Regions from separate parts of the Aeromonas sp. 130281 genome, predicted to be linked through region 4. Evidence: predicted binding sites of a transcription regulator. Region 4 holds the regulator's gene; each other region holds the start of a gene.

Region 1 (7,424 bases), on a different contig from region 4:
GATGGCTTCCAGCGACTCCTGTACCGCGCTGTCGATGAAGCCGCAGGTGTTGACCACCACCAGCTCCGCATCGTCATAGCTGGGCACCACATCGTACCCTTCGGTACGCAGCTGGGTCAGGATGCGCTCGGAATCGACCAGATTTTTGGGGCAACCCAAGGAGACGAATCCTACTTTGGGGGCCTGTTTTGTGTTGGACATCGCTCAATCACTCTTAGGTGGCTCTTATTCAAGGGCGCGGATTTTACCGGAATGGCTAACCAAAAACTATACAACCGAGGTTGTCAGGCCGAACAATATTTACGGTCAGCTTTTGTCCCTTGCCGTCAGGGAGGCTGTGCCCGCTCATGAGGGCACAGTCGCCGTCCCCTCGCTGCCGGGGGAGCCTGGCCCAGGTTGACTCGCTGGAGGGGACAGGCACTCAGGACTTCTTTGAGTAGTCTTAAATCTGATAGGGTGACATGTCCGCTGATGGGATATTAAAGGAGCACACAATGAAGAGCCGATCCTGGTTGATTGCCGCCGTCCTGGCACTTGCATCTGGCCCCAGCCATGCCGACTGGGCGAAATTGAAGGAAGCGGCCTCCGAGCTTGGCACCGCGGTGAGCGACACCAGCAAGGAAGCCTGGCAGGGGATCACCGACTTCTCCAAGGCGACCTGGGAGTCTGTCTCCACCTGGGGAGCCGATGCCTACAACAAGGCGGGCGCCTGGACGGAAGAGAGCGCCGCCACCGGCAAGGAGTGGTTGACGGCCGCCGACAAGAAGCTCGACACCATGCTGGAGCCCAAGACCCCCGCCGAGGCCAGAACCGCCCTGGATACCATGGCCGATACCGCCCTGGTACGGCTGTTCAACGAGCAACCCTCCGCCAAGCTGCTGTTTGACAAGGCCTATGGCTATGCGGTGTTCGACTCGCGCAAGTTCTCCCTGATGGTGCACACCAACCAGGGATCCGGGGTTGCCATCAATCGCAAGACGGGCAAGCACACCTATATGAAGATGTTTGGCGCCGGGCTGGCCGCCGGCATGGGGGGCAAGTTCTACCAGCAGGTGGTGCTGTTTGAAGACAAGGCCAGGTTCGATGCCTTCGTCAACAAGGGCTGGGAGGCCACCTCCGAAGTGGGGGCCGTGGCCGGCAAGGAGAGTGCCGAGCTGACCGCCAAGTACAATGGCGGCATGGCCATCTACCAGATCGGGGAGAAGGGGCTGCTGCTCGATGCCAATATCTCGGGTTCCAAATACTGGCTTGATGAGGATCTGAACAAGTGACGAAGGTCCCTGGCAGCGATCCGGTATTTTTCTTTTATCATGTTGAAATACTGCCTGTTTAAATGACGTGACTTGCAGTAAAAAGGGGGCCTTCGGCCCTCTTTTTCATGGGCGCAAGCAAGACACAGTCGTTGAACAAGGAGAGTGGCATGACCCAAGCATCTGAATCTGCCGTGGACCGGCGCCGGGAGTGGGAGCGGCAGAGTATCTATCTGCGGCTGCAGGAGGGCAGTCCCATGGTCCTCTGGGTCAATGGCGATGAGGTCGCACCCCTGGCGGAAGGGGCGGCTGAGGGGGGCGTCTTCGGCTGGGGACGGGCGGACGAGGCGACCATGGCTCTGGCGCTGGCCATTGTCGCCAGGCTGGTGGAGGTGGGCCTGGTGGCCCCTGAGCAGGCCACCGAGAAGGCGCGCTTCCTGCACGACGAGGTGCTGGTCAAGCTGCCAGCGGACGAGCACCGAGATCTGCATCTCGGTTATCTGAAGCTGGTGCTGGGGTGACATGAGCCGGGGCCAGGGGGCCTGCTTGTGGCTGCCCCTTGGCGCCGGCGGCCAGTCCCTCTTCCCTTTTGGCACTCTAATTGCTTAAGGCTTGCCAGTGTCAATGATTTGTCTGGGAAGGGAAGATGGAAATTAGCGCAAGCAGCCTGATGCAAGAGATGCAGGCACTCAAGGTCGAAGCCGGTGCCACGCCGCTGACCCAGCCCGGTCGTCCGGTCAACTCGGATTTCGGTCAGATGCTGCAGCAAGCCCTGGACAACGTCAACGAGTTGCAGGGCAGCGCCAACGATCTGCGTACCCGGTTCGATATGGGCGACAAGTCGGTGGACCTGTCCGAGGTGATGATCGCCGGGCAGAAATCCTCCATCGCCTTCGAGGCGACGGTGCAGGTGCGCAACAAGATGGTCGATGCCTACAAGACCATCATGAACATGCCGGTATAACTCGGCCCCATGGCGACCGAGCATCACGAAGATGTCAGCAATAAGGACCTGAAGAGTGGCTAACGATCCAAACGGCGATCTGCTGATGAACAACGAGGGGGCTGCCGCCCTCGATGAGCACGAGCAGAAGAGCTCGGCCCTGGGCTTCTTGTCCAACACCGATGTGTTGCGGCAGATCACCCTGATCCTGGGGTTGACCATCTGTCTGGCCATCGCCGTCTTCATCCTCTTGTGGGGCAAGGAGCCGGAGATGCGTCCCCTCGGCACCTTCAACACCCAGGAGCTGGTCTCCACCCTGGATTACCTGGATCAGCAGAAGATCCCCTATCAGGTCGAAGGCAAGAGCGTGCTGGTCAGTGCCGAGAATTATGCGGACATCCGGTTGCGCCTGACCCGCGCCGGCCTCGCCAGCAGCAGCGAGGCCAGCAACGACGGCGAAGCCATACTGCTCAAGGACTCCAGCTTCGGGGTCAGCCAGCGCATGGAGAGCGAGCGTCTGAAACTGAGCCGCGAGCGCCAGCTGGCGAGCGCCATCGAGCAGTTCCAGAACGTCGCCAAGGCCCAGGTGCTGCTGGCCATCCCGAAAGACAACGTGTTCGCCCGCAACGAGCGCAAGCCGAGCGCCACCGTCGTGCTGAGCCTGAAAGGGGCTGCCCTGGGCCAGGGGGAGGTGGACTCCATCGTCGACATGGTCGCCTCCGCCGTGCACGGCCTTGAGCCGACCCGCGTCACCGTGACCGATCAGAACGGCCGCCTGCTCAACTCCGGCTCGCAAGACCCGCTCTCTGCCCAGACTCGCAAGGAGTTTGCGATGCAGCAGAAGCAGGAGCTGGAATACAAACAAAAAATTGACGCCATCCTGATCCCGGTGCTGGGAGCCGACAACTATACCGCCGAGGTGGATCTTTCCCTCGACTTCTCCCAGCAGGAGCAGACCCGCAAGACCTACAATCCTGACCTGCCTGCGGTGCGCTCCGAGATGACGGTGGAAGAGAACAGCGCCAATGGCAGCAATGGCGGCGTGCCTGGTGCGCTCACCAATCAGCCCCCCGCCGCCTCCAGCATTCCCGAACAGGCCGCCGGCGCTGAAGGGGGAACCGGCTCTTCCGGCCGCTCCCGCAAGGAGGCGACCCGCAACTTCGAACTGGACACTACCGTCAGCCACATCCGGCGCCAGCAGGGCGGCATCCGCCGCATGACGGTGTCGGTGGCGGTGGATTACAAGGCCACTCCCGGTGCTGAGGGGGCCGTCACTCGCGAGCCCCGCAGCCAGGCCGAGCTCGATACCTTGCGCCGTCTACTGAGCGGCGGCCTCGGCTTTGACGTGACCCGGGGAGATACCCTGGAGGTGGTTGCCATTCCGTTCAACCGCCCCGAGCTGGAAGCCGTGGCCGACATGCCTATCTACGAGCAGCCCTGGTTCTGGCGCGCGGTGCGCATCGCCGCCTCGGTGCTGGTCATCATAGTGCTCATCGTCACCGTGGTGCGGCCCATGCTCAAACGCCTGCTCTACCCGGATGCCAAGCCGGAAGGGGAGCTGGACTTCGACAACCACACCGTGCTGGGTGGCGACGACGAGCTGAGCCTGCTGGCGGCCCAGGCCGAGGCCGAGCCGGTGTTCGGCCTGCGGGATGGCCAGCTCAAGCTGCCTGACTTGCACCGTGACGAGGACCTGCTCAAGGCCGTACGCGCCTTGGTAGCGAATGAACCAGACCTGGCCGCTCAGGTCATCAAAGAATGGGTAACGAACCGAGATGCCTGAAGAGAAGAAAAACCAAGTCACCGGTAACGACATCACCGAAAGCCAGCGCCAGATCCTGGATCAGATGGGCGGGATGGAGATGGCGGCGGTGCTGATGCTGAGCCTCAACGAGGAGGATGCCGCCCAGATCTTCCGCCACCTCGAGCCCAAGCAGGTGCAGCGGCTCGGTATGTCCATGGCCTCCATGTCGGATTTCAGTCACGACCGGGTGGCGGCGGTGCATCGTCAATTTATCGACGACATCCAGAAATACACCAACATCGGCATCGGCAGCGAAGACTTCGTGCGCAAGGCCCTGGTGGCGGCGCTCGGGGAGGACAAGGCCAGCAACCTGGTGGATCAGATCATCCTGGGATCCGGCGCCCGCGGCCTCGACTCCCTCAAGTGGATGGATGCCCGCCAGGTGGCCAGCATCATCCAGAACGAGCACCCGCAGATCCAGACCATAGTGCTCTCCTATCTGGAGCCGGAGCAATCCGCCGAGATATTGAGCCAGTTCCCGGAGCAGGTGCGCCTCGACTTGGTGATGCGTATCGCCAACCTCGAAGAGGTGCAACCGGCGGCGCTGCAAGAGCTCAACGACATCATGGAGAAGCAGTTCGCCGGTGCGGCCGGTGCCCAGGCGGCCAAGATGGGTGGCCTCAAGGCGGCCGCCAACATCATGAACTACCTGGACACCAACATCGAAGGCCAGCTGATGGACTCCATCCGCGAGTCGGACGAGGAGATGAGCCAGCAGATCCAGGACTTGATGTTCGTGTTCGAGAACCTCATCGACGTGGACGATCGGGGCATCCAGACCCTGCTGCGGGAAGTGCCCGGGGATCTGCTGCAACGGGCCCTCAAGGGCTCGGACGATCAGATGCGCGAGAAGGTGTTCAAGAACATGTCCAAGCGGGCCGCCGAGATGCTGGCGGACGACCTGGAGGCCATGGGGCCGATCCGGGTCTCCGAGGTGGAAGCCGCCCAGAAGGAGATCCTCTCCACGGCACGCCGTCTGGCGGACGCGGGCGAGATCATGCTGGGGGCCGGCGGTGGCGAAGAGTTCCTCTAAGCCATGGGCAATGGAATGTGCGATGATGTCGCCCCCTTCGTCCGGCACGCCAGGAGTGTCTTTCGCACATGAATAACAAGAACAGCAAGCTGCGGGGTTATGTCAGACCCGAGACGGACGAGACCCGGGTGGAGGCCTGGGGCTGGCCCGAGATGGAGGTCGAATCCGAGATCCAGAGCAATGCCCTGGGGCTCGGCCCTGACTGGTATCGCCAAGAGCAGGCGGACGAGATGCCGCCAGAAGAGCAGCCGGAGGAGCCCACCCCCAGCATCACCGCCGAAGAGGTGGAGGCAATCCGCCAGGCCGCCTGGGAAGAGGGGATGGCCGAGGGGCGGGAGGCCGGCTTTGCCAAGGGGCTCGAAGAGGGCAAGCTGGAAGGCTTGCAGCAGGGCCATCAGGCGGGTCTGGAGCAGGGTCGCGAAGAGGGGCTGGCCCTGGGCCGCGACCAGGTGGAGCAGGAGATTGCCCACTGGCAGGGGCTCGCCGCCCGCCTCGCCAATCCGCTCCAGGAGCTGGATGGCGCCGTGGAACAGCAGCTCATCACGCTGGTCCAGCAACTCGCCCGCGCCCTCATTCGCCACGAGGCCGAGACCTCCCCAAGACTGCTGCTCGAGGCCCTCAAGCAGGGCCTTGCCCTGCTGCCCGCCGCCGAGCAGGGGGTCACCCTGATGCTGCACCCGGACGATGTGGCCCGGGTCGAGCAGGCCTTCGGCGCCGAGGAGTGTGCCCGGCGTCACTGGCGGCTGCAAAGCGATCCCACCCTCTCCCCGGGGGATCTGCAGCTGGCCACCGAACTCTCCAGCATCGATCTGACCCTCTCGGGGCGCATCGAGCAACTGCTGCGCAACTTCCTTCGTGACAATGCCGGCTGACACCCTTTTCCGGTCAGGCAAGGGGAAGCCAGGCTGCTTCGCCCCCTCTCCCTTCGCGGCAATGCTGGCTGACACTCTTTTCCGGTCAGGCACAGGGGAGCCAGGCTGCTGCGCACCCTTTCCCTTCGTGACAATGCTGGCTGACACCCTTTTCCGGTCAGGCACAGGGGAGCCAGGCTGCTGCGCACTCTCTCCCTTCGCGGCAATGCCGGCTGACACTCTTTCCCCTTTCTCTCTGGAGGCGCGATGACCGCATCCCTGCTCAGTCGACTGCAAGGCTACCGGGTCCGCGATCTCGCTCCCATACCGCCGGTGGCGGGCAAACTCACCCGGGTGGTGGGGCTGACCCTGGAAGCCATCGGCTGCCGCGCCGCCATCGGTGCCCTCTGCCGCATCGACACCCAGGACGGCGTGCTGGAGGCCGAAGTGGTGGGCTTCTCCGGCGATCGGCTGTTTCTGATGCCGAGCGAGCAGCTCAAGGGGGTCATTCCCGGCGCCCGTGTGGTGCCCATCACCGAGGATCACGGCATCCCCGTGGGCATGAACCTGCTCGGCCGGGTCATAGACGGCATAGGCCAGCCCCTGGACGGGCTGGGCCCCATCATCTCCTCCCAGACGGTGCAGTTCGCCCAGCATCGCATCAACCCCCTGGCCCGTCGCCCCATCCATGAGCCCATGGACGTGGGGGTGCGCGCCATCAACGCCGTGCTCACCGTGGGACGGGGTCAGCGGATGGGGCTGTTTGCCGGCTCCGGGGTCGGCAAGTCGGTGCTGCTCGGCATGATGACCCGTGGCTCGGTGGCGGACGTGGTGGTGGTGGGCCTCATCGGCGAGCGGGGCCGGGAGGTGAAGGAGTTCATCGAGGAGATCCTCGGCGCCGAGGGGCGCGAGCGCGCCGTGGTGGTGGCGGCGCCGGCCGATGCCTCGCCGCTGATGCGGCTCAAGGGGTGCGAGACGGCGCTCGCCATCGCCGAGTATTTCCGCGAACAGGGGCTCAACGTGCTGCTGCTGATGGACTCCCTCACCCGCTACGCCCAGGCCCAGCGCGAGATCGCCCTGGCGGTGGGGGAGCCGCCGGCCACCAAGGGCTACCCCCCCTCGGTGTTTGCCAAATTGCCGGCGCTGGTGGAGCGGGCCGGCAACGGCAGCGACGGCCAGGGCTCCATCACGGCCTTTTTCACCGTGCTGACGGAGGGGGACGATCTGCAGGATCCCATCGCCGACGCGGCGCGGGCCATCCTGGATGGCCACATAGTGCTGGCACGGGAGCTGGCGGATGCGGGCCACTACCCGGCCATCGACATCGAAAAATCCATCAGCCGGGTCATGCCCATGGTGACCTCACCTGAGCATATGGAGCTGGCGCGCGCCTTCAAGCAGTTCTACTCCCTCTATCAGCAGAACCGGGATCTTATCACCATAGGCGCCTACAGCCAGGGATCGGATCCGCGCATCGACAGGGCCATCATCCAGAAACCCTATCTGGATCAGTTCTTGCAGCAGAAGATGCGCGAGGTCATTC
Region 2 (7,424 bases), on a different contig from region 4:
CTCATTCCCTCCAACACCGGTTATCTGGAGAAGGGGAGCACCCTCTCCGGCGTCATCGCCACCGGGGACGGTGGCAGCAACGTCAAGGTGACGGTGAAGGACGAAAGCGGTCAGGTGATCAAGGAGTTCTCCATCGAAGGGGATCAGAAGGGGAACGTGGCCTTCGAGTGGGATGGCAAGGACAAGTCGGGCAATGCCGCCAAGAGCGGGAAGTATTCGATAGAGGCGCACGCCACCGTCAATGGCAAGTCCGAGAGCGTGCCGGCCCTCACCTATGCCAAGGTGGAGAGCGTCACGCTGGGTACCAGCACCAACCCCAGCACCCTCAAGCTCAAGGGACTGGGTGGCATCTATCTGACCGATGTATTGGAAATTGGCGGGACGAACGGCAAGTCGACCACGACGCCGACCTCGACCTCTAACGCAGTGATCTAAGGAGAAAGACATGTCATTCAACAATGCCCTCAGCGGCATCAATGCGGCTCAAAAAGACCTGAACGTCACCGCGAACAACATTGCCAACGTCAACACCACCGGCTTCAAGGAGTCTCGCGCCGAGTTCGCCGACGTCTACGCCAACTCCATCTTCGTCAACGCCAAGACCCAGGTCGGCAACGGGGTGGCGACGGGGGCGGTGGCGCAGCAGTTCCACCAGGGGGCGCTGCAATTCACCAACAACGCGCTGGATCTCGCCATCCAGGGCAACGGCTTCTTCGTGACTTCCGATGGCCTGACCAACCTGGATCGCAGCTACACCCGCTCAGGCGCCTTCAAGCTCAACGAAAGCAGCTACATGGTCAGCAACTCCGGCGGTTACCTGCAGGGGTACGAGATCAACGCCGACGGCACCCCCAAGGCGGTGAGCATCAACGCCACCAAGCCCATCCAGATCCCGGACAGGGCCGGCGAGCCGGTCCAGACCTCCAAGATAGAGGCCAGCTTCAACCTGCCGTCCACCGCCTCGCCGCTGGCGGCGGGCAATGGCGCCGCCGATGCCTCCAAGTTCGATCCCAAGGATTCGAGCACCTACTCCTCCTCTACTTCCGTCGTGGTCTACGACTCCCTGGGGGAGCCGCACACCATCACCCAGTACTTCGTCAAGGAGGCGGATCCCGCGAACCTGACCCAGCCTGCGAGCCCGACGGCCTGGCGCATGTACATGTATGAAGGGGACAAGCCCATCGACGTCGTGGGCGGCACTGCCACCACCATGGCGACCGGCGTCAGCCAGGCCCCCCTGAGCGCCCGCGTCACCTTCGATGCCTCCGGCAAGATGCAGACCCCCACCACGCCGGCCATCATCAAGACCGAGCCGCTGGGCACCCCGGGCGCCGGTATCATCACCAATGGCGCCGATGGCACCCAGGAGATCGAGCTCAAGCTCGGCACAGTGACCCAGTACGCCTCGCCGTTCGAGGTCAACAAATTGACCCAGGATGGCTCTACCGTCGGCCGGTTGACCAAGGTCGAGATCGGGGCGGACGGCATAGTCTCGGCGACCTACAGCAACGCCACCACCGTCAAGGTGGCCATGGTGGCCATGGCCAAGTTCGCCAACTCCCAGGGTCTGACCCAGGTGGGGGACACCTCCTGGCGCCAGTCCCTGCTCTCCGGCGATGCCCTGCCGGGCACTCCGAACTCCGGCACCTTCGGCTCCATCAAGTCGTCGGCCCTGGAGCAGTCCAACGTGGACTTGACCACAGAGCTGGTGGACCTCATCACCGCCCAGCGCAACTTCCAGGCGAACTCCCGCTCCCTGGAAGTGAACAGCTCACTGCAGCAGAACATACTGCAGATCCGCTAAGGATTATCGCGGTGACAAGGGGCGCTCATGCGCCCCTTGTCGTTTCCGATGTGTCGCTTTTTCCTCCGCTGTTTCACCCTTCCCATATCTCTTGGCACTCAATTTGCAGTTGTCCTGCGAGAGTCATCTGTTTGACGGAGGATCCCATGGATCACCTGCTTTATATCGCCATGTCCGGGGCCAAGGAGAACATGAACAGCTTGGCTGTGCGTGGCAACAACCTGGCCAACGCCAACACCATCGGCTTCAAGTCTGACTTCGAGCAGGCGCGCAGCATGCAGGCGTTTGGCGAAGGGCTGCCGTCCCGGGTGTTTGCCATGACGGAGCGGCCGGGTCAGAACCTGCAGCACGGTCTGCTGCAGACCACGGGGCGGGATCTTGACGTCGCCGTCGACGGCCCGGGCTGGATTGCGGTGCAGGATCCCAATGGGGCAGAGGCCTATACCCGCATGGGCAACCTGCAGCTCAATGCCACCGGCAATCTGCAGACCTCCACCGGGCTCAACGTGGTGGATGACGCAGGCCAGCCCATAGTGCTGCCCCTGCCCATGGAGAAGATAGAGATCAACCGGGATGGCACCATCAGCGGCCGTCCCGAGGGAGCCGCCGCCAACCTGCCAGAGGATTTCCAGCGCATCAAGCTGGTCAATCCCCCGAGCGATGCGGTGGAGAAGGGGCAGGATGGCCTGTTTCGCCGCAAGGATGGCCAGCAGGAAGCCGCCTCTGCCGAGGTCGGCCTGCTGGCTGGCTCCCTCGAGGGGAGCAACGTCAATGTGGTCGACGAGATGACCAACCTTATTCGTTTGCAGCGTCAGTTCGAAACTCAGGTCAAGATCATGAAGACCGCCGAGGAGAATGACGAGGCCCAAACCCAGCTGCTGCGTATCAGCTAATCAAGGAGTATTAAATGAATCCTGCACTCTGGATCAGCAAGACCGGCCTCGATGCCCAGCAGACCAACATTTCGGTCACCTCGAACAACCTGGCGAACGCCAGCACCGTAGGCTACAAGAAGGCCCGCGCCATCTTCGAGGATCTGCTCTATCAGAACATCAACCAGCCAGGTGGCCGCTCCTCGGCGGATACCGAGCTGCCCTCCGGCCTGATGCTGGGGGCGGGGGCCAAGGTGGTCGCCACCCAGAAAAACCACAGCCAGGGCAACGTCCAGACCACGGACAACTCCCTAGACTTGATGATAAGCGGCCGCGGCTACTTCGAGATCCAGCTGCCGGACGGCAGCGCGGCTTACACCCGCAACGGCCAGTTCACCCTCAATGACGAGGGCACCATAGTCACCCCGGGCAACGGCTACCCGCTGCAGCCGGAGATCCAGATCCCCGAGAACGCCCAGAGCGTGACCGTGGGGGAGGATGGTCAGGTCTCCGTTCAGCTCAAGGGGGATGGCCAGTCCCAGGTGGTGGGCCAGATCAACACCACCGACTTCGTCAACCCGACCGGCCTGCAACCCATGGGGGAGAACTTGTTCCTCGAGACCCAGTCGAGCGGCGCCCCCATCCAGGGGACGGCAGGTGCGGACGGACTGGGGGTGATCAAGCAGGGCATGCTGGAGACCTCCAACGTCAACGTGACCGAGGAGCTGGTGAATCTGATCCAGGCCCAGCGGGTCTACGAGATGAACTCCAAGGTCATCTCGGCAGTAGACTCCATGATGTCCTTCCTGACCCAGCGGACCTGATGAAAGGAGAGCCATGATGAAAGCCCTATGGATGCTGGGCCTGCTGACACTGGCAGGCTGTACCAGCACCCCCAATACCGCCAGACCCGACGACCCCGAATTTGCCCCCGTGTATGGCGAGTCGGAGCCGGTGTCGGTGCGCCCGACCGGGGCCATCTTCCAGCCCGAGCAGGTCAACGGCATCTACTCGGACATCAAGGCCCATCGAGTGGGTGACATCATCACCATAGAGCTGGCGGAGTCGACCTCGGCGTCGAAGAAGGCCAATACCCAGAGCGGCAAGGACAACAAGATGGAGCTGGAGCCCGTGACCCTGGGCGGGGTGCCGGTGACGGCGAGCCCCTATGACTTGTCGGCCTCCATCGGCCAGAGCAGTGCGTTCAAGGGCCAGGCCAAGGCGGATCAGAGCAACAGCCTGCAGGGCAACATCTCGGTCAGCGTGGTCAAGGTATTGCCGAATGGCAACCTGCTGGTGCGCGGCGAGAAGTGGATCATGCTCAACAACGGCAACGAATACATTCGCATCACCGGCCTGGTGCGCCCGGAGGACGTGAGTTCGGAGAACAGCGTCTCGTCCCAGCGGGTCGCCAATGCGCGCATCCATTACGGCGGCACCGGCGATCTGGCCAACACCCAGGAACAGGGGTGGCTGACCAGCTTCTTCAACGGCCCCTGGTGGCCCATTTAATACTCGGGCCCCGGGTCGTCAGTGACGACCCGGGGCCGGAATGGTTTAGTCAGGAGATGTCATGAACCGACTCCGTTTGCTTGGCCTGCTGTGCTGTATCTTGCCGCTCGGGCTGGCGCACGCCTCCCGCATCAAGGATCTCAGCTCGGTGGAAGGGGTGCGCAGCAACCAGTTGATCGGCTACGGTCTGGTGGTGGGCCTGCCCGGGACGGGCGAGAAGAACAACGCCTTCACCGAGCAGACCTTCAGGACCATGCTCAACAACTTCGGCATCAAGGTGCCGGACAACATCAAGCCCAAGATCAAGGACGTGGCGCCCGTGGCCATCCACGCCGATCTGCCCCCCTTCTCCAAGCCGGGCCAGACCATAGACGTCACCGTCTCCGCCATCGGCGAGGCGAAGAGCCTGCGGGGCGGCACCCTGCTCCAGACCTTCCTCAAGGGGCTGGATGGCCGCGTCTATGCGGTGGCCCAGGGCAGCCTGGTGGTCGGTGGTCTCGGGGCCGAGGGGGCGGATGGCTCCAAGGTGGTGGTCAATACCCCCACAGTGGGGCGCATCGCCAACGGGGCGACCGTGGAGCGTGAAGTGCCGAACTCCTTCTCCCAGGGGGACACCATCACCTTCAACCTGAACCGGCCCGACTTCACCACGGCCCGCCGGGTGGCAGACGTGGTCAATGATCTGGTGGGCCCCAACACGGCCCAGGCCCTGGACGCCACCTCCATCAAGGTATTCGCGCCGCGGGATCCGAGTCAGCGGGTCGCCTACCTTGCGACCATCGAAAACCTGGAAGTGGATCCGGCCACCGAGTCCGCCAAGATCATCGTCAACTCGCGCACCGGCACCATCGTCATCGGCAGCGAGGTCAAGCTGAGGCCCGCCGCCATCAGCCATGGGGGCCTGACGGTCACCATCGCCGAGAATCAGCAGGTCTCCCAGCCCAATCCGCTGGCGGGGGGCGAGACCGCGGTCACCAACAACTCCACCATCAACGTGCAGCAGGATCCGGGGCGTATGTTCAAGCTCGACACCGGGGCGACCCTGGATGACCTGGTGCGGGCGGTGAATCAGGTGGGGATAGCGCCGGGGGATCTGATGGCGATCCTGGAGGCCCTGCAGCAGGCGGGCGCCATTCAGGGGCAGCTGGTCATCTTGTAACGGGCTGTCTCGGCGAATCTCCGGGCTGGCGCAGCAGCCAGCCCGGAGAGCCAACAGGTAAAACAGTCATTTCTTGAGCGGCAAGAGGTTGCCACGGGCGGCAAAGAGGAAGGTTATGGCAGAGTTCGACACCCAGAGTGGTATCAATCTTGGCATGGTGCAGGACGTTCAGAATCTGGACAAGCTGCGCCAGATGAGCCACAGCAAGGAAGGGAAGCAAGAGGCGCTGATGGCGGCAGCCCGCCAGTTCGAGTCCATCTTCACCCAGACCCTGTTCAAGGGCATGCGCCAGGCCAACTCGGTGCTGACCCAAGATAACCCTATGAACAGCAGTTACACCCAGTTCTACGAGGGGATGCTGGACGAGCAGCGGGTCTCCGACATGTCGAGCAAGGGGGGCCTTGGCATCGCCGAGATGGTGGCCAAGCAGTTCTCCCCCGAGAAGACCTTCACCCATAACGACGGGCGGGTGCTCAAGCTGCCCCAGCGCACCGAGCGGGTCTACAAGCCCTATGAAGCCCCCAGCGCCTCCAACGATCTGATCGCCGCTTCCAAAGTTGGCAAAGATTTTGCTGATAACGAAATGAAGAGCGAGATGAAGGGTGGACTGAATGGGGCCGAGTCTCCGTTGAACCTGCCCAGACGCCCCCATCGCACCGTGCCGCCCATGGGCAGCAGCCCGCGGGCCTCGGCCCTGGATGAGAGCGCCAAGGTGTTCGACAGTCCGGAGGAGTTCGTCGAGCGCCTGATGCCGCTGGCCAAGAAGGCGGCGGACAAGCTGGGACTGAGCCCGGCGGTGCTGGTGGCCCAGGCCGCCCTTGAGAGCGGCTGGGGCAAGCGGGTGATCAAGGACGGGGAGGGGCAGATGAGCCACAACCTGTTCGGCATCAAGGCCGATCCCCGCTGGGAAGGACCCAAGGCCGTGGTGAGCACCCTGGAGTACGAGCAAGGGGTGGCGTCGCGCCAGAAGGCGGCGTTCCGCTCCTACGAGTCGTTTGAAGAGAGCTTCAACGACTATGTGGACTTCCTGACCTCGGGGAGTCGCTACAAGGGGGCGCTGGCCAAGGTGGACAGCCCGGATCGCTATTTCGAGGCGCTGCAGCAGGCCGGTTATGCCACCGATCCCCAGTACGCCAGCAAACTTAAACAAGTGTTGCGCAGTGATGCCATCGCCGGCTACTCGATGCCCGGCAACGCTGCGACCAGGAACACAGAGATGGAGCTGTAAGCTATGGCAAGCGATCTGCTTGGAATCGGGACTTCGGGTGTATTGGCCCAGCAGCGACTGCTGCAGACCACCAGTAACAACATAGTGAACGTCAACAGCCAGGGCTATGTACGTGAACGCACCCTGATATACACCAATTCCGTCGGATTGGGCACGGGCGACATGGTGAGCGAGCGGGTCATCAACGCCTACGCCCAGGCTGAGGTGCGCCGGGATACCTCCGCCTACCATGCCGCAGGCTCGCGCTACGATCAGCTGTTCCAGCTCGACAGCCTGCTGGGGGATGCCAGCAACAGCGTGGGCACCACCATCACCTCCTACTTCAAGGCCTTCCACACCGCCAACGAATCGCCGGCGGAAGTGGGGGGGCGCAAGACCACCCTGAGCGAGCTCAGCGGCATGGTGGATCGCTTCCACACCCTCTCCGCCCAGCTCGACAAGCAGAGCGACACCATCAACGCCACCATAGGGGACGAGACGGACAGGGTGAACAGCTTGCTCAACAGCATCAACGATCTGAACCAGGCCATAGTGCGCACCCAGGGCTCGCCGGAAGAGAACCTGATGCTGTTCGATCAGCGTGACGAGGCGATCCGCCAGCTCTCCGAGAAGATGGAGATCCGCACCGTGACCCAGCCCAACGGCAGCATGCTGGTCAACATGAGCACGGGGCACTCCCTGGTGCTGGACGGCGGCGTGGCCCAGTTCAAGGTGGTGCCGGGCAGCCCGGACTCCCGGGATGCGAGGCTGCAGCTCACCCTGGGGGCCAACCAGGCCAACATCAATGACAAGGATCTGGGGGGCGCCATCGGCGGCCTCTTCACGGCGCGCAACGATCTGGAGCCCGCC
Region 3 (7,424 bases), on a different contig from region 4:
TCCATTCACCTTGAGTTCAGCGGCGGCGGCCCAGCATGGCATCTCATGCAAATGAGGAGGCCCCATGAAACAGATGCTGGAGCAATTGATGGGAGCTGGCAAGGGCTGGCTCAACGATGGCGGCGACACGCGCAAGGCCCAGATGAAGGGCATGGCCCAGGGTGGGCTGGCCGCCGGGGCCATGGCGCTGCTGCTTGGCAACAAGAAGATGCGCAAGTACGGCACCAAGGTGGCGGCGGTGGGCGGGGCGGCGGCCCTCGGCGGGCTGGCCTACAAGCTCTACCAGGACTGGCAGCAGAACCAGAGTGCGCCAGCGGCCGGCACGCCCCATCCCCTCAACGAGCTGGCGGGCGCCGAACTGGATGCCCGTGCCAGCCTGCTGGTGCGCGCCATGGTGGCGGCGGCCCGGGCCGACGGCCACATCGACGCCGCCGAGCGCCAGAAGATCCAGGCGTACCTGACCGAGCAGGGCCAACCCGATGCCGCCCGCTGGATTGACGCCGAGCTGGCCCGTCCGCTGGATCCGCAAGCCCTGGCCCGGGAAGTGACCGACATGGAGCAGGCCACCGAGGTCTATCTCGCCTCCCTGCTCGCCGTCGAGGTGGATCACTTCATGGAGCGCGGCTATCTCGACGAACTGGCCCGAGCCCTGAAACTCGATGACAACCTGAAAGCCAGCATAGAGCGCCAGGTGGCCCAGCTGGGCGCACCGGGTTGAGCCCAGCAGCTATCAGGATTGTTCACAAGGCCCCGTCATGGGGCCTTGTCGTTGGTGCCCCCGGTGAACCCTTGTCATGAAGGGATACAATCGGCGCTTCATCTTGGGGTCGACTCCTCCTATGATGGTTTTTTCCCCAGGCCGCTGGGGCGAGGTCATCAACCACAGGCAAGGAGCACCCATTGGAAATACGCAAGGCAACCGAGCAGGATCTCGACGCCATCGTCGAACTGGATCGGCAGATAGGGCAGATCCACTTCGAGCAGGCTCCCGAGGTGTTCTGCCCTCCCTCTTCCCGGCAGCGGGCGTTTCTGCTGGACGCCATCCAGAGCGAGGGGCGGCTGTTTTGTGTCGCCCTGGTGGAGGGATTGGTGGTGGGGTTCTTGAGCGCCAGGATCGACATCAATGAAACCGTCCCGTTTCTCACCACGCTGCCCGTCTGCCGCATCACGACTGTGGTGGTGGATGAGCACCACAGATCCCGCGGCATAGGCAAGGCGCTGATCGCCCATTGTGATGCGTGGGCCAAGGCCCACGATGCCAGCCAGCTCAAGCTGGAAGTCATGTCATTCAATGCGCGGGCCAGATCGCTCTACGAGTCTCTTGGCTTCAAGCGCCAGTCCGAGACTTACGCCAGATAAGGCTCCCCTACTGCGGCGAGCCAGTCCACAAGGCTTCGTCATGATGAGGCCTTGTCGTTGCTGGCCTGCCGATAGGGGGCGAGCTGCTGGTGGACCAGGGCCGCCAGCCGGGTGAGGGCGGCCTCCAGCGCCGGGCTCCAGGGATGAGCGCTGTTGAGGCGCAGGCAGTGGTTGTGCTGGCCCTGGCTCGAGAACAGGGCGCCGGGGGCCAACGAGAAGCCGCTGGCCAGCGCCTGGGCATAGAGGGCCCGGCTGTCGAGGCGCGCGTCGAATGTCAGCCAGAGGAAGTAGCCGCCGTCCGGGGTCGAGATATGCACCTCGTCCTGGAAGAGGCGCAGCAGAGCCGCCCGCATCTGCTGCTGGCGCTGGGCCAGGGTGTGGCGCAGGCGGCGAAAGTGGGCATCCACCCCGCCCTGGCGCAGCATGTCGGCGAGCGCCAGCTGGCTCGGCACATTGGTCGACAGCGTCGACATCAGTTGCAGCCGCTGGATGCGTTCGGCATGGGGCCCGGCCACCACCCAGCCGACCCGAAAGCCCGGCGCCAGGCACTTGGTCCAGGAGCCGCACAGCAGGCTGTCACCCCGGGCGTCCCAGCGCTTGATGGGGCTGGGGCGTTCGCGGCCAAAGTAGAGCTCGGCGTAGACGTCGTCCTCCACCAGGGGCACCTCATGGGCGTTGAGCAATGCCATCAGTGCCTGCTTGTGACCATCCGGCATGGTGTGACCCAGGGGATGCTGGACGTTGCCCATCAGCCAGCACGCCTTGATGGGGCGCTGGGCGAGGGCCTCGGTGAGCAGGGCGAGATCGATGCCCACCCCGGGGATCACGGGGATCTCCACCACGTTGAGCTTGAGCCGCTCTATGGCCTGCAGGGCGCCGTAGAAGGTGGGGGACTCCACCACCACCCAGTCCCCGGGCTCGGTCAGCACCTGCAGGCTTAAGGAGAGCGCCTCCATGGCGCCGGTGGTGATGATGATCTCCTGGGGGTCCACCGCCAGGCCGTCGCTGGCGTAACGCTGGGCGATGGCGCGGCGCAGCGCCTCGTTGCCGGGAGGCAGATCTGCCACCGTGCTGAAGGGGTCGAGGCGGCGCATGCAGCTCGCCAGGGCCCGGCCGAGCTGGGGGTGGGGGAAGAGGGCCGGATCCGCCACCGCGAGCCCCAGCGGCACCAGCTCCCGGGACTTGCTCGCCAGCAACACCTCGAACACCAGATCGTTGATGTCCACCGAGCCGCTGTAGCGGGCCTGCTGGGCCGTGCCGGCGGGCAGCGGTGAGGTGGCGGCCTTGACGTAGTAGCCGGACTGGGGCCGCGCCAGGATGAGGCCGCGGCTCTCGAGCAGCTGATAGGCCTGCAGCACCGTCATGGGGCTCAAGTGATGGGTCTTGCAGCTCTGGCGGATGGAGGGGATGCGCTCCCCCGGTTGCCAGAGGCCGCTCTCTATCTGCTGCTGCAACAAGGCAGCCAGCTGACCGTAACGGGACATGGGGTGGCCTAAACTGTTATAGGTGGATTTCACTATAACTGCATCTGTTATAGGTGTCATGGCACGTGTTGTACTTAACGGGCGAAAACCTGCCTGTTAAATGCAACATAGAGAGTCATGCATGATAAGCCTGGATGATGTGGTCAGCCTCTCCCGAATACAGTTCGGCGCGACGGCGATGTTCCACTTTCTGTTTGTGCCCCTCACCCTGGGGCTGTCCTGGATCCTGGTGATCGCCGAGTCCGCCTACGTGATGACCGGCAAGGTGATCTACAAGGACATCACCCGCTTCTGGGGCAAGCTGTTCGGTATCAACTTCGTCATGGGGGTCACCACCGGCATCACCCTGGAGTTCCAGTTCGGCACCAACTGGGCCTACTACTCCCACTATGTCGGCGACATCTTCGGCACCCCGCTGGCGGTGGAGGGACTGATGGCCTTCTTCCTCGAGTCCACCCTGGTCGGCCTCTTCTTCTTCGGCTGGGACAAGCTCTCCCGGGGTCAGCACCTGCTGGTGACCATGCTGGTGGCGCTTGGCTCCAACCTCTCCGCGCTCTGGATCCTCATCGCCAACGGCTGGATGCAGAACCCGGTGGGGGCCGAGTTCAATCCCATGACCATGCGCATGGAGCTGGTGGACGTGGCGGCGGTGATCTTCAACCCGGTGGCCCAGGTCAAGTTCGTCCACACGGTGGCGGCGGGCTATGTGGCCGCCTCCCTGTTCGTGATGGGGGTGAGCAGCTGGTATCTGCTGCGTCGCATGGAGGTGCGTTTCGCCCTGCGCTCCTTCGCCATCGCCTCGGGCTTTGGTCTGGCGGCCATCCTCTCGGTCATCGTGCTGGGGGACGAGTCGGGCTATCGCACCGGCGAGGTGCAGAAGGTCAAGCTCGCCGCCATCGAGGCGGAGTGGCACACAGAGCCGGCGCCCGCCTCCTTCACCCTGTTCGGCCTGCCGGATCAGCGCGCCGAGACCACTCACGCCGCGGTCAAGATACCCTATCTGATGGGCATCATCGCCACCCGCTCCCTGGATGAGCAGGTGACCGGCCTTAAAGATCTGAAGGCGCAGCACGAGGTGCGCATTCGCAGCGGCATGCTTGCCCACGACGCCCTGGAGGCGCTGCGCTCAGACGGTAGCAATGCCGAGGCCCGCGCCACCTTCGAGCGCCACCGCGCGGATCTCGGCTACGGCCTGCTGCTGACCCCCTACGCCGCCGATATCGGCAAGGCGGACGAGGCGGCCATCGCCAAGGCGGTCGACGACTCCATCCCCCAGGTGGCGCCGCTTTTTTGGAGCTTCCGGCTGATGGTGGGCATAGGTGTGGTGCTGCTCGCGCTCTTTGCCGCCGCCTTCCTGCAGCTGTGCCGGGGCAAGCTGGTGCAATCCCCCCGTCTGCTCAAGGCGCTGTTCTGGTCTATTCCGCTGCCCTGGATTGCCATCGAGGCGGGCTGGTTCGTGGCCGAGTTCGGCCGCCAGCCCTGGACCATCAGCGACGTGCTGCCGGTGTCGGCCTCCGTCTCCTTGCTGCAACCTGGGCAACTCTGGTTCAGCCTCATCTCCATCTTCCTTATCTACAGCACGCTGCTGGTGGTGGAGCTGTTCTTGTTGCGTCACGTGATCCGCAAAGGGCCCGCGAGCCTGCAGACGGGTCGTTATCAAGGTGAAATGTTGAAAAACGGGAGTCCCGTCTGATGGATTACGAAACCCTGAAACTCATCTGGTGGGGGCTGGTGCTCTTCCTGCTCATCGGCTTCGTGGTGATGGATGGCTTCGATCTCGGGGTCGGCATGCTGCTCCCCGTGGTGGCCAAAACCGATGAGGAGCGGCGAGTGCTGCTCAACAGCGTGGGGCCCGTGTGGGAGGGCAACCAGGTGTGGCTCATCGCCGGTGCCGGCACCCTGTTCGCCGCCTGGCCCCTGGTCTATGCCGCCTCCTTCTCGGCGCTCTATGTGCCCTTCATGTTCCTGCTGTTCGGCCTCTTCCTGCGCCCGGTGGGGTTTGACTATCGCAGCAAGCTGCCGGATCCCCTGTGGCGCCGCTGGTGGGACAGGGCCCTGGTGATGGGGGCCCTGCTGCCGACCCTGGTATTTGGCGCGACCCTCGGCTTCTTGTTGCAAGGCTTGCCGTTTCGCTTCGACTCGGCCCTTCGCATCCACTACGGCGCTTTTGATTTCAACTGGCCGCTGCTGTTGACCTGCATGGGCACGGCGCTGGCCCTGCTGATGCTCCATGGCTGCAGCTTCCTGCAGTGCAAGACCCAAGGGGTGATAGCACAGCGCTGCGCCCGCCAGAGCCGCTGGCTTGGCCCCCTAGCAAGCGCCCTGTTTGCCTTAGGCGGCTTCTGGCTCAGCCAGATGCGCGGTTACCGGATAGCGGAGATCGGGGATCTCAACGGCGCCCTGACCCCCTTGATGAAGCAGGTGGTGACGGCGCCGGACGGCTGGTTTGGCAACTTCGTGGCGCACCCTGTGCTCTGGGCAGTGCCTGCCCTGGGCCTCGCGCTGCCGCTCTTGAGCACGCTGGCCAGCCAGCTGGGTCGGGCGCGGCTCGCCATCCTCGCCAGCGGCGGTGCCTGCGCCGCCATGATGCTGACCGTGGCCATCGCGCTCTTCCCCTTCGTGCTGCCCTCCTCCCTGGATCCGTCCAGCAGCCTGACCCTGTGGGACGGCACCTCCAGCGAGCGGACGCTGCTTATCATGCTGGGGATCGTCGCCGTGCTGATGCCCATCAACATCGGCTATACCCTCTGGGTCTACTGGGTGGCGCGGGGCAAGATGAGCACCGAGCAGGTGCGCCAGCAGGGCCATAGCCTCTACTGACACGGGAATTGAGGAGTCTTCGATATGTGGTATTTCACCTGGATTTTGGGGCTGGGGTTTGCGCTGCTGTGCGGCCTGGTCAATCTGCTCTGGCTGGAGGCGCGCTGGGCCGCCGACGAGGATCTCAAGGAGTCTTGATCCGCACTTTTTTGCCAATGAAAAAGGCCGACACCGGGTGTCGGCCTCTTCGTCTGTGGGAGGTTAAACCGCCAGCGCCAACTTGGCCTCGCGCCTCTCGCTGACGTGGGTCAGGCCATAGGCCAGCAGCACGATGAGGGCCCCGATCCAGGGGGTGTGCATCAGACCGAGGTGATCCACCACTAAACCCCCCACCACGGATCCCAGCGCTATGCCGACGTTGAAGGCGGCAATGTTGAGGCCGGAGGCCACGTCCACGGCATTGGGGGTGTGGATTTCGGCCTGCTTCACCACCAGCACCTGCAGTCCCGGCACGTTGCCGAACGCGAAGGCACCCCACACCAGCACGGTGAGCACCGCCAGCACCGGATGGGGCGCGGTGAAGGTGAGCATCAGCAGGATGAGCGCCAGACCGCCAAACATCAGCTTCAAGGCGGGCAGCGGGCCCATCTTGTCCGCGAGCTTGCCGCCCCAGATATTGCCGACGGCCACCGACACCCCGTACACCAGCAGGATCAGGCTCACCGCATTGGCACCGAAGCCGCTCACCTGCTGCAAGATGGGGGCGAGGAAGGTAAAGGCGGTGAAGGCGCCGCCGTAGCCCAGAGCGGTCTTGGCATAGACCATCAGCAGGGGCTTCTTGGTCAGCACGGCGAGCTGCTCACTGAGGCTGGAGGCTGTCCCCTTGGGCAGGTTGCCGGGGATGAGCAGCAGGCTGCCTGCCATGGCGATGACCCCGAGTGCGCTCACCACCAGGAAGGTCTCGCGCCAGCCGAACTGCTGACCAATCCAGGTGCCGAGCGGCACGCCGGTCACCAGGGCGACCGTGAGGCCGCTGAACATGATGGCGATGGCGCTCGCCGCCTTCTCCTTGGCCACCAGCCCGGTGGCGATGGTGCTGCCCACCGAGAAGAAGACCCCGTGGGCCAGGCCGGTGAGAATGCGGGCGACGATCAGGCTCTCGTAGCCCGGTGCCTGCCAGGCCAGCAGGTTGCCGGCGGTGAAGAGCGCCATCAGGCCCACCAGCAGCCACTTGCGCGGCAGCTTGCCGGTGAGCGCCGTCAGCACAGGTGCGCCTATGGCCACCCCCAGGGCATAGAGGCTGACCAGCAGGCCCGCCGAGGGGAGCGAGACATTGAGCTGCTCGGCTATGGTGGGGATCAGCCCCACGATCACGAACTCGGTGGTGCCGATCGCAAAGGCACTCAGGGTGAGGGCAAATAACGCCAGTGGCATACAAACTCCTTGGATAGTGGCTCCCGACGGGAGAATGGCGCCAGTATGCCGATGTGATTTGTTGGCAAAAATGACGGCAACATCAAATTACTTTTGCCAAATCAGCAGCAATGGTGCTGTGGAAGGAGGAGTGGCTGAGGCAGCAAGAGCGGCTATGCAGAGTTAGCGGAAGGCAGAGACAAAGCGCGCAGCAGCAACGCGTGCAGAGCGAGCCGGGAACACAGAGGCAAGGGAAGGCTCTGGTGAGCAGCACGGGCGGCAGGGCTGGATGGCGTCTTGTGCCAGATGCTTGTGATGGCGATGGTGATGGCGAGAGAGGGGAAGACGAGAAGAAGCGGGAGGCATGATGCCTCCCGCTTGGGGTCACAGACAGATCCCGGACTGCTG
Region 4 (7,424 bases):
GTGGAAGGTCACGGCCGAAACCGGGGTGCTCAACACAGATGACAACGTGATCCTGCGTGACAAGGTCCATCTGGACGGCCTGCTGCCGGCGTCTTTCATCTCCACGCTGGATACCCCCTATCTGGAGCTGGATCTGGTGACCCAGGACGTGAGAAGCAACCAGCACATCAGCATAGTGGGTCAGGAATTCCAGACCGAGGGCGTTGGCCTGAAGGGCCATCTGGATCGTAAATATTTCGAATTACTGGATAAAGGCCATGCCACTTATTTCAATGAAAAACGTTAATCTGGCCCTCGTGGCCCTGCTGCTGTGCAGTACAGTGAGCGCCAAAGAGTCCGACTTTGCCGAGAAGGTCTATGTGGATGCGGTCAAGCAAGTGGCCGAGATGCAGGACAACCGCATCACCTTCAGCGAAGACGTGATCATCACCCAGGGCACCATCAAGATTAAGGCCGACAAGGTGGTGGTGATCCGCTCCGGCGACAAGGGCGCAGAGGTGATGACCGCCTATGGCAATCCCGCCACCTTCTTCCAGATCCTGGACAATGGCAAGCCGGTCAATGCCCACGGCAACAGCATTCGCTACGAGCTGAAGAACCGTCTGGTCACCATCACGGGCAACGGTCAGCTCAAGCAGGAAGACAGCCAGGTTACCGGCGACCTCATCCGCTACGACATCGTCAAACAGAAGATGATCGCCGAGAGCAAGGGGCCCACCCAGCGCGTCAAGACGGTGTTCCTGCCGGATCAGGTAGAAAACTTCGACAAACCCGCCGATCAGAAGAAGTAGGAAACAGAAGCCATGGCAGTGTTAAAAGCAACGGGTTTGCAGAAGAGCTACAAGCGCCGCATGGTGGTCAGCGACGTGAGCCTGGAAGTGGGCACCGGCCAGATAGTGGGGCTGCTCGGCCCGAATGGTGCCGGCAAGACCACCTCCTTCTACATGATCGTGGGCCTGGTGCAGCGGGATGCGGGTCTCATCACCATCGACGAGCAGGACATCAGCCTGCAGCCCATGCATATCCGTGCCCGCAATGGCATCGGCTACCTGCCCCAGGAGGCCTCCATCTTCCGGCGCCTGTCTGTGTTCGACAACCTGATGGGGGTCATGCAGACCCGCAAGGGGTTGAGCCGCGAGGAGCGTGAGGATAAGGTCGAGCAGTTGCTGGAAGAGTTCAACATCACCCATATTCGCGACAGCCTGGGTCAGAGCCTGTCTGGCGGGGAGCGACGCCGGGTCGAGATTGCCCGGGCGCTGGCGGCAGAGCCGCGATTCATCCTGTTGGATGAGCCCTTTGCAGGTGTTGATCCTATTTCGGTCATAGACATCAAGAAGATCATCCAGCATCTGAAGGAAAGAGGGCTGGGCGTGCTGATCACAGACCACAACGTCAGAGAGACGCTGGATGTGTGCGAGAAGGCCTACATCGTCAGCCACGGCAAGATGATTGCCGAGGGCGCTCCGGCCGACATCCTCGCCGATGAGCAGGTCAAGCGCGTCTATTTGGGCGATCAATTCAGTCTATAGTAAGGGGGCACCCCTCATTTTTGTTAGGTGACTGCCTCGCTGAACATAAGGATATCCCGACGTAGATGAAGCCGACATTACAGTTGCGTCTCGGTCAGTCCCTGACCATGACGCCACAATTACAACAAGCGATTCGTCTGCTCCAGCTCTCCACTCTGGAACTCCAGCAGGAAATTCAGCAAGCGCTCGATAATAACCCCTTGCTGGAGCAGGAGGAGAATGAGGCGCAGGAAACCAGCCCGATAGAGCCCCAGGACGCCAGTCAACTCGACTCCAGCGACGCCATGGCGCAGGACAGCATGCCGGATGAACTGCCGGTGGACACCACCTGGGATGAGGTCTACTCCGCCGGGACTGCCCAGAGCGCCGGCCCCATCCATGACGGGGAAGACAGCGTCTATCAGGGGGAAACCACCGAGAACCTGCAGGACTATTTGCTGTGGCAGATGCGACTGACGCCGTTCAGTGATCTGGATGCTGCCATTGCCCTCGCCATCATCGACGCCATCGACGAGTCCGGCTACCTGACCGCCTCTCTCGAAGATATTCAGGCTGCAGTCAGCAGTGAAGAGGTAGAAGTGGAACTGGATGAAGTGGAAGCCGTGCTCAAGCGGGTGCAGCATTTCGATCCGGTTGGCATAGCCGCGCGCTCGGTGCAGGAGTGTCTGCTGATCCAGCTTGGTCAGTACTCGCCGGATCTGCCCTGGCTCAATGAGGCAAGGGAGGTGATCCGCGAGCACATGGACCTGCTCGGCAACCGCGACTACCGCACTCTGGCGCGCAAGACCAGGCTCAAGGAGAGCGATCTCAAGGAGGTGCTGGATCTCATCCAGCAACTGGAGCCCAGACCCGGCAATGGCATCATCCAGAGCGAGTCGCAATACGTGATCCCGGACGTCTCCGTGGTCAAGAAGGGGACGAAGTGGGTGGTTGAGCTCAACCCGGATTCGGCGCCGCGCATCCGTGTCAACGAGGCCTATGCGGCCATGGCACGCAATGCCCGCAGCAGCACGGATACCCAGTTCATCCGCTCCCATTTGCAGGAGGCCAAGTGGTTCATCAAGAGTCTGGAGAGTCGCAACGACACCCTGCTCAAGGTGGCCAGCTGCATCGTCGAGCAGCAGCAGGGCTTCTTCGAATACGGTGAAGAGGCCATGAAGCCCATGGTACTCAACGACATCGCCGAGGCGGTGGAGATGCACGAGTCGACGATTTCACGGGTGACGACCCAGAAGTACATGCATACGCCCCGTGGCATCTTTGAACTGAAGTTTTTTTTCTCCAGTCATGTCAACACGGAGGGAGGAGGAGAGTGCTCATCGACCGCAATTCGCGCCCTGATCAAGAAGCTGGTGACGGCCGAAAACCCGGCCAAACCGCTTAGTGATAGCAAGATCGCGGATTTGCTGGCCGAACAGGGTATTATGGTGGCGAGACGCACGATCGCAAAGTACCGTGAATCCTTGTTGATCCCGCCATCCAATCAGCGCAAACGCCTGGTTTAGGCAAACAAAAGGAAGACGTTATGCAAATTAACCTGACCGGACACCATGTCGAGATTACCGAAGCTCTGCGTGATTATGTGAATAACAAATTTGCCAAACTCGAGCGTCACTTTGACCATATCAACAACGTACATGTGGTGTTGAGCGTCGAAAAACTGAACCAGATCGCCGAAGCCAAGCTGCACGTCAGCGGGGGAGAGGTGTTCGCCAATTCGCAGCATGCCGACATGTATGCGGCGATTGATACCCTGCTGGATAAACTGGATCGGCAGATCATCAAGCACAAAGATAAGTTAAATCAAAAATAACTATGCAACTTGAACACATACTGAGTCGGGACTGCACCAAGAGTGCGGTCCCTTGTACCAGCAAGAAACGCGCCCTCGAGATCATCAGTGAGCTGGCCGCAGAGCGCCTCGGCGCCTCCCGCCAGGTGCTGTTTGAAAGCCTGCTGGCGCGGGAAAAGATGGGCAGTACCGGGATCGGTGCCGGTATCGCCATTCCCCATGGCCGGATCGACGACGCCTTTGCGCCGACCGCCGTGCTGATGACCTTCTCCGAACCCATCCCTTTCGATTCTATCGACAATCAACCGGTTGACCTGCTCTTTGCATTGCTGGTGCCGGAAAGCGAGTGCAAGCAGCATCTCAAGACCCTTTCCCTGATGGCATCCAAGCTGGGTGACAAGGCCGTCTGCCGCCAGTTGCGCCAGGCGACCAGCGACGAAGAACTCTATCAGATCATGACCTCGGCCTGATGCCGGGTCTGACACCGCCACGTTGGCGTGAGGGGACAAGATGCAGTTAATAGTGGTAAGCGGTCGTTCGGGCTCCGGCAAGACGGTGGCCCTGAGGGTGCTGGAGGATCTGGGTTACTACTGCGTGGATAACCTGCCGGTCAACCTGCTGCCCCAGCTGATCGTCTCGGTGGAGAGCCAGTATGACAAGCTGGCGGTCAGCATAGACGTGCGCAACCTGCCGACCCAGCCAGACAAGCTGGACAACCTGCTGACCCAGGTGCGCAACGAGGGGCGGGTGGAGTTCTCCAGCTTCTTCTTCGATGCAGACAACGGGACCCTGCTCAAGCGCTATGGCGAGAGCCGCCGGCTGCACCCCCTGTCCCGCAAACAGCTGTCGCTGGATGAGGCGATCCGGGAAGAGACCCACCTGCTGGCGCCCCTCTCCTCGACCGCCGATCTGCGCATCGATACCACCAACCTCAGCATTCATGACCTCAGCGAGCTCATCAAGACCCGGGTGCTCGGCAAGAAAGAGAACGAGCTGGTGCTGGTGTTCGAGTCGTTTGGCTTCAAATACGGCATCCCCAAGGATGCGGACTTCGTGTTCGATGCCCGTTTCCTGCCCAACCCCCACTGGATCCCGGAGCTCAAGCCGTTTACCGGTCAGGATGAGCCCGTGGCCAACTACCTCTCGGCCCAGGCGGACGTGATGCTGTTCATCCAGCAGATAGAGAACATGCTGGTGACCTGGTTGCCCCATCTGGAGCGCAACAATCGCAGCTATGTGACCGTCGGCATAGGTTGTACCGGCGGACAGCACCGTTCGGTGTTCATCGCCGAGCGGCTGGCCAGCACCTTCCGACTGCTTGGCAAGAACGTGCAGATCCGTCACCGCACGCTGGACAAGCGCTCCACCCAAGCCTGACAGACCCACAGGATGTTCAGATGACAGTTTCCGCCTCGGTAGAAGTCAAAAACAAGCTGGGAATCCATGCCAGACCGGCCATGATGCTGTTCGAGCTGGTGCAGGGGTTCGATGCCCATGTGCTGCTGCGCAACGAGGACGGCATCGAGGCCGATGCGGACAGCGTGATCGGCCTGCTGATGCTGGACTCCGCCCAGGGCAAGCAGGTTGAGGTGCAGGTGGAGGGCCCGGAAGAGGTGGAGGCCCTGGCCGCTGTGGTGGCGCTGTTCACCTCGGGCTTCAACGAGGAGTGAGCGACGCCTCCTCTGCCGTCATGAGCCGGCGCGCGCCAGCGCCTTGAAGTCGTAAAAGTCCCGACAAGCCAGCAGATTCCTGCTGGCTTTTTCGTTCATCAGCGCCAGAAACAGATCGTAGAGCCCCATCGCCTCCTCGTAGTCCGCCTTGCTGATGGCGAGCACGAAGACGAGGGTGGCGGTCTCGCCATTGCCCCAGTCGATACCCTGAGGGGCCAGCACGGTATAGACCAGGGTGCGGCGGGCCAGCAGGCCGAGGGAGTGGGGCAGGGCTATGCCCTCTCCCAGCATGGTGGAGACGATGCGCTCCCGCTCGTGCAACGACCCCCTGAAGCCCGGCTCTACCAGCTGCTCGGACTCAAGCTGGTCACAGATGCGGCCAAACAGCTGCGCCTGGCTGAGCGGCTCTGTGACCACCATGAAGTGGTCGGCATCGAAGTACTTGTCCAGCAGGTAGGGGCGGGTGCGGTCGATCAGCACCAGCTTGCCGAGCTGCTCCAGCTGGTATTGGGTCGGGAAGGGGGCGACCTGCACCACGGGGGCGTTCTTCTCGCTCACCTTGACGGTGCTGATGACAAAGTCCTGCTCGATGTGCGCCAGTCCCTCGTAATCCCGTACCGACTCCAGACTGGTCAGCTGCAGCTGGGGGTACTCCCGCCGGATGCGCGCTTCCAGTACCCGGAAGGTGGCGTTGCCCGCATCGCACAGGAGCATGGCCTGGGGACGACGGGTGTAGCCGATGTCATGGTGGCGCTCCAGGCCGACCCCGATATGGATCACCAGATAGCCTATCTCGTGATGGGTCAGCCGGTAGGGGGTCTGCCTTATCCACTCCGAGATGGCGGCCAGGGTGATGTCGTAGGCGAGGGGATAGTACTGCTTGATGTGGTCCGCCAGCGGGTTGTGGCTGCCTATCTGGTATTTGACCCGCAGCAGCATGGCGCTGATGTGGGTCTGCAGATCGGCCCGCAACTGCGGGTCGGCGCGCAGATCATAGGGGTAGTGCTGGTGGATGTAGGTCAGCAAGTGCTCCACCAGCTGCTCGCTCTCGGCAGCCATGGCCGGGCTGAGCTGGGGAGTATCGGCAGTGAGGCGGGCCTGGATCTGGATGGCGAGGCAGGCGATCTCCTCCTCCCCAGGCGGGGTCAGGGTCGGCAGCTCGCCATAGATGTCGCGGGCCACCGCGGCCAGGGTCTGGGTGATGTCGTCGCTGGCAAACTCGCGCAGCTCGTGGCCCGCCGCCTGACGCAGCAGGGCGACGGCGCAATAGATGGCGAGCTGTTGCAGGCTCTCGTCGGCGAGGCGCAGTTGATGGCGGCCGAGCTGATCGTGAATATGGTTGCCCACCACTTCCAGGGTCTTGCTGGGGCAGAGGGTGGGCAGCAGGCTCTGCAGCGGCTGGTTGTTCAGCAGCTCCTGACACAGCAGCTGGGTCAGGCAGGCACGGATCGCCGTCTCGCTCCCCTGGATGCGCATGCCCAGCCGTGGCTTGCTCTCTATGGTGAGCCCGAAGTGGGCGAGCCGCTCCCTCACCTGTGCCATGTCTCCCTGCAGGGCCGCCCGGCTCAGATACCAGGTATCCGCCAGCTCATCGAGCTTGATCCCTTGCTCCGCCGTCAGCAGCAGGATCTGCAGATGCAGCACCCGCTCGCGACTGGTGCGCGGCAGGCTGCTCTCCTGCTCCTGTGCTGCCAGCAGCGCATCAAACAGCCCCTGATTGTAAATCTTGAGCTGATAGCCGGTGCCGCGCTGGTGGATCAGGTGGGCGCCCTGGGTGGCGATCAGTTCGTTGAGGGTCGCCACGTCGGTGCGCACTGTGCGGGTGGAGACATTGAGGCGACGGGCCAGCTCCTCCTGGGGCAGCGGCTCGGCATGGAGCTGGGTCAGCAGTTGATGGAGCCTGGGGTGGGGCAGCTTGATCATGGGGTGAGGCAAGACTCCTGTTGCGAAATAAAGGGTCGATGTTAACAAGGGGGTCATCAACAAGCCAGACACCGGCCAGTGATCGGACCGGTGCCTGCGGGTGTCGTTATGTCAGCAGCGTCTTCACCGTGGCGAGCAGGGTGCGCACGTCCTCGGGGCGGGTCTGGCCGCTCTCGCTGTCGATGATGGAGCTGTAGATGTGGGGGATCACCTTCTCGACCCCGGCCTCCAGCGCGATGCGCACTATCTCCTCGAAGTTGTCGAGATCGATGCCGCCGGTGGGCTCCAGCCAGAAGCCGTGACGGGCACAGGCCTCGGCCACCGCCCGATACTCGTCGCGGCAGGCCAGGCCTCCCATGGGGAAGAACTTGACCGAGCTGCCGCCCATGTCCTTGAGCAGAGCGATGGCGGTGTCGATGGGCACAATCCCGTCCGGCTGCTGGCTACTCAGGGGGCCGGTGGAGATCTTCACCATCCCCGGCGTGCCGGTGGGAGAGACAAGGCCGTTGA

What was found. The regulator sigma-54, encoded in region 4, starts transcription at its own class of promoters, with help from an activator protein. The targets are predictions, from matches to a motif close to TGGCACNGTTTTNGCTT.
Region 1: a site for sigma-54 is predicted at 1,841-1,857, ahead of fliE (flagellar hook-basal body complex protein FliE). Genes of this name have one in related genera too.
Region 2: a site for sigma-54 is predicted at 1,897-1,913, ahead of flgF (flagellar basal-body rod protein FlgF). Genes of this name have one in related genera too.
Region 3: a site for sigma-54 is predicted at 2,903-2,919, ahead of AC1IN8_RS03885 (cytochrome ubiquinol oxidase subunit I). Genes of this name have one in related genera too.

What each region holds. Positions count from the first base shown of each region.
Region 1 covers NZ_JBWVQS010000001.1:1,137,142-1,144,565, reverse strand. The annotation lists gene rimO (30S ribosomal protein S12 methylthiotransferase RimO) at 1-201, opposite strand, end outside; gene befA (beta cell expansion factor BefA) at 495-1,271, shown strand; gene AC1IN8_RS05080 (hypothetical protein) at 1,421-1,771, shown strand; gene fliE (flagellar hook-basal body complex protein FliE) at 1,897-2,214, shown strand; gene fliF (flagellar basal-body MS-ring/collar protein FliF) at 2,270-3,976, shown strand; gene fliG (flagellar motor switch protein FliG) at 3,969-5,030, shown strand; gene fliH (flagellar assembly protein FliH) at 5,099-5,902, shown strand; gene fliI (flagellar protein export ATPase FliI) at 6,149-7,424, shown strand, end outside.
Region 2 covers NZ_JBWVQS010000006.1:148,195-155,618, forward strand. The annotation lists gene AC1IN8_RS16255 (flagellar hook assembly protein FlgD) at 1-435, shown strand, start outside; gene flgE (flagellar hook protein FlgE) at 446-1,804, shown strand; gene flgF (flagellar basal-body rod protein FlgF) at 1,951-2,697, shown strand; gene flgG (flagellar basal-body rod protein FlgG) at 2,712-3,500, shown strand; gene flgH (flagellar basal body L-ring protein FlgH) at 3,517-4,188, shown strand; gene AC1IN8_RS16280 (flagellar basal body P-ring protein FlgI) at 4,250-5,347, shown strand; gene flgJ (flagellar assembly peptidoglycan hydrolase FlgJ) at 5,463-6,575, shown strand; gene AC1IN8_RS16290 (FlgK family flagellar hook-associated protein) at 6,579-7,424, shown strand, end outside.
Region 3 covers NZ_JBWVQS010000001.1:891,906-899,329, reverse strand. The annotation lists gene AC1IN8_RS03900 (tellurite resistance TerB family protein) at 65-718, shown strand; gene AC1IN8_RS03895 (N-acetyltransferase family protein) at 901-1,359, shown strand; gene AC1IN8_RS03890 (aminotransferase-like domain-containing protein) at 1,398-2,843, opposite strand; gene AC1IN8_RS03885 (cytochrome ubiquinol oxidase subunit I) at 2,965-4,536, shown strand; gene cydB (cytochrome d ubiquinol oxidase subunit II) at 4,536-5,663, shown strand; gene cydX (cytochrome bd-I oxidase subunit CydX) at 5,688-5,801, shown strand; gene AC1IN8_RS03870 (MFS transporter) at 5,865-7,037, opposite strand.
Region 4 covers NZ_JBWVQS010000004.1:12,754-20,177, forward strand. The annotation lists gene lptC (LPS export ABC transporter periplasmic protein LptC) at 1-286, shown strand, start outside; gene lptA (lipopolysaccharide transport periplasmic protein LptA) at 273-791, shown strand; gene lptB (LPS export ABC transporter ATP-binding protein) at 804-1,529, shown strand; gene AC1IN8_RS11965 (RNA polymerase factor sigma-54) at 1,595-3,034, shown strand; gene hpf (ribosome hibernation promoting factor) at 3,055-3,342, shown strand; gene ptsN (PTS IIA-like nitrogen regulatory protein PtsN) at 3,345-3,791, shown strand; gene rapZ (RNase adapter RapZ) at 3,832-4,698, shown strand; gene npr (PTS phosphocarrier protein NPr) at 4,719-4,991, shown strand; gene AC1IN8_RS11990 (BglG family transcription antiterminator) at 5,010-6,914, opposite strand; gene dagF (2-dehydro-3-deoxy-phosphogluconate aldolase) at 7,021-7,424, opposite strand, start outside.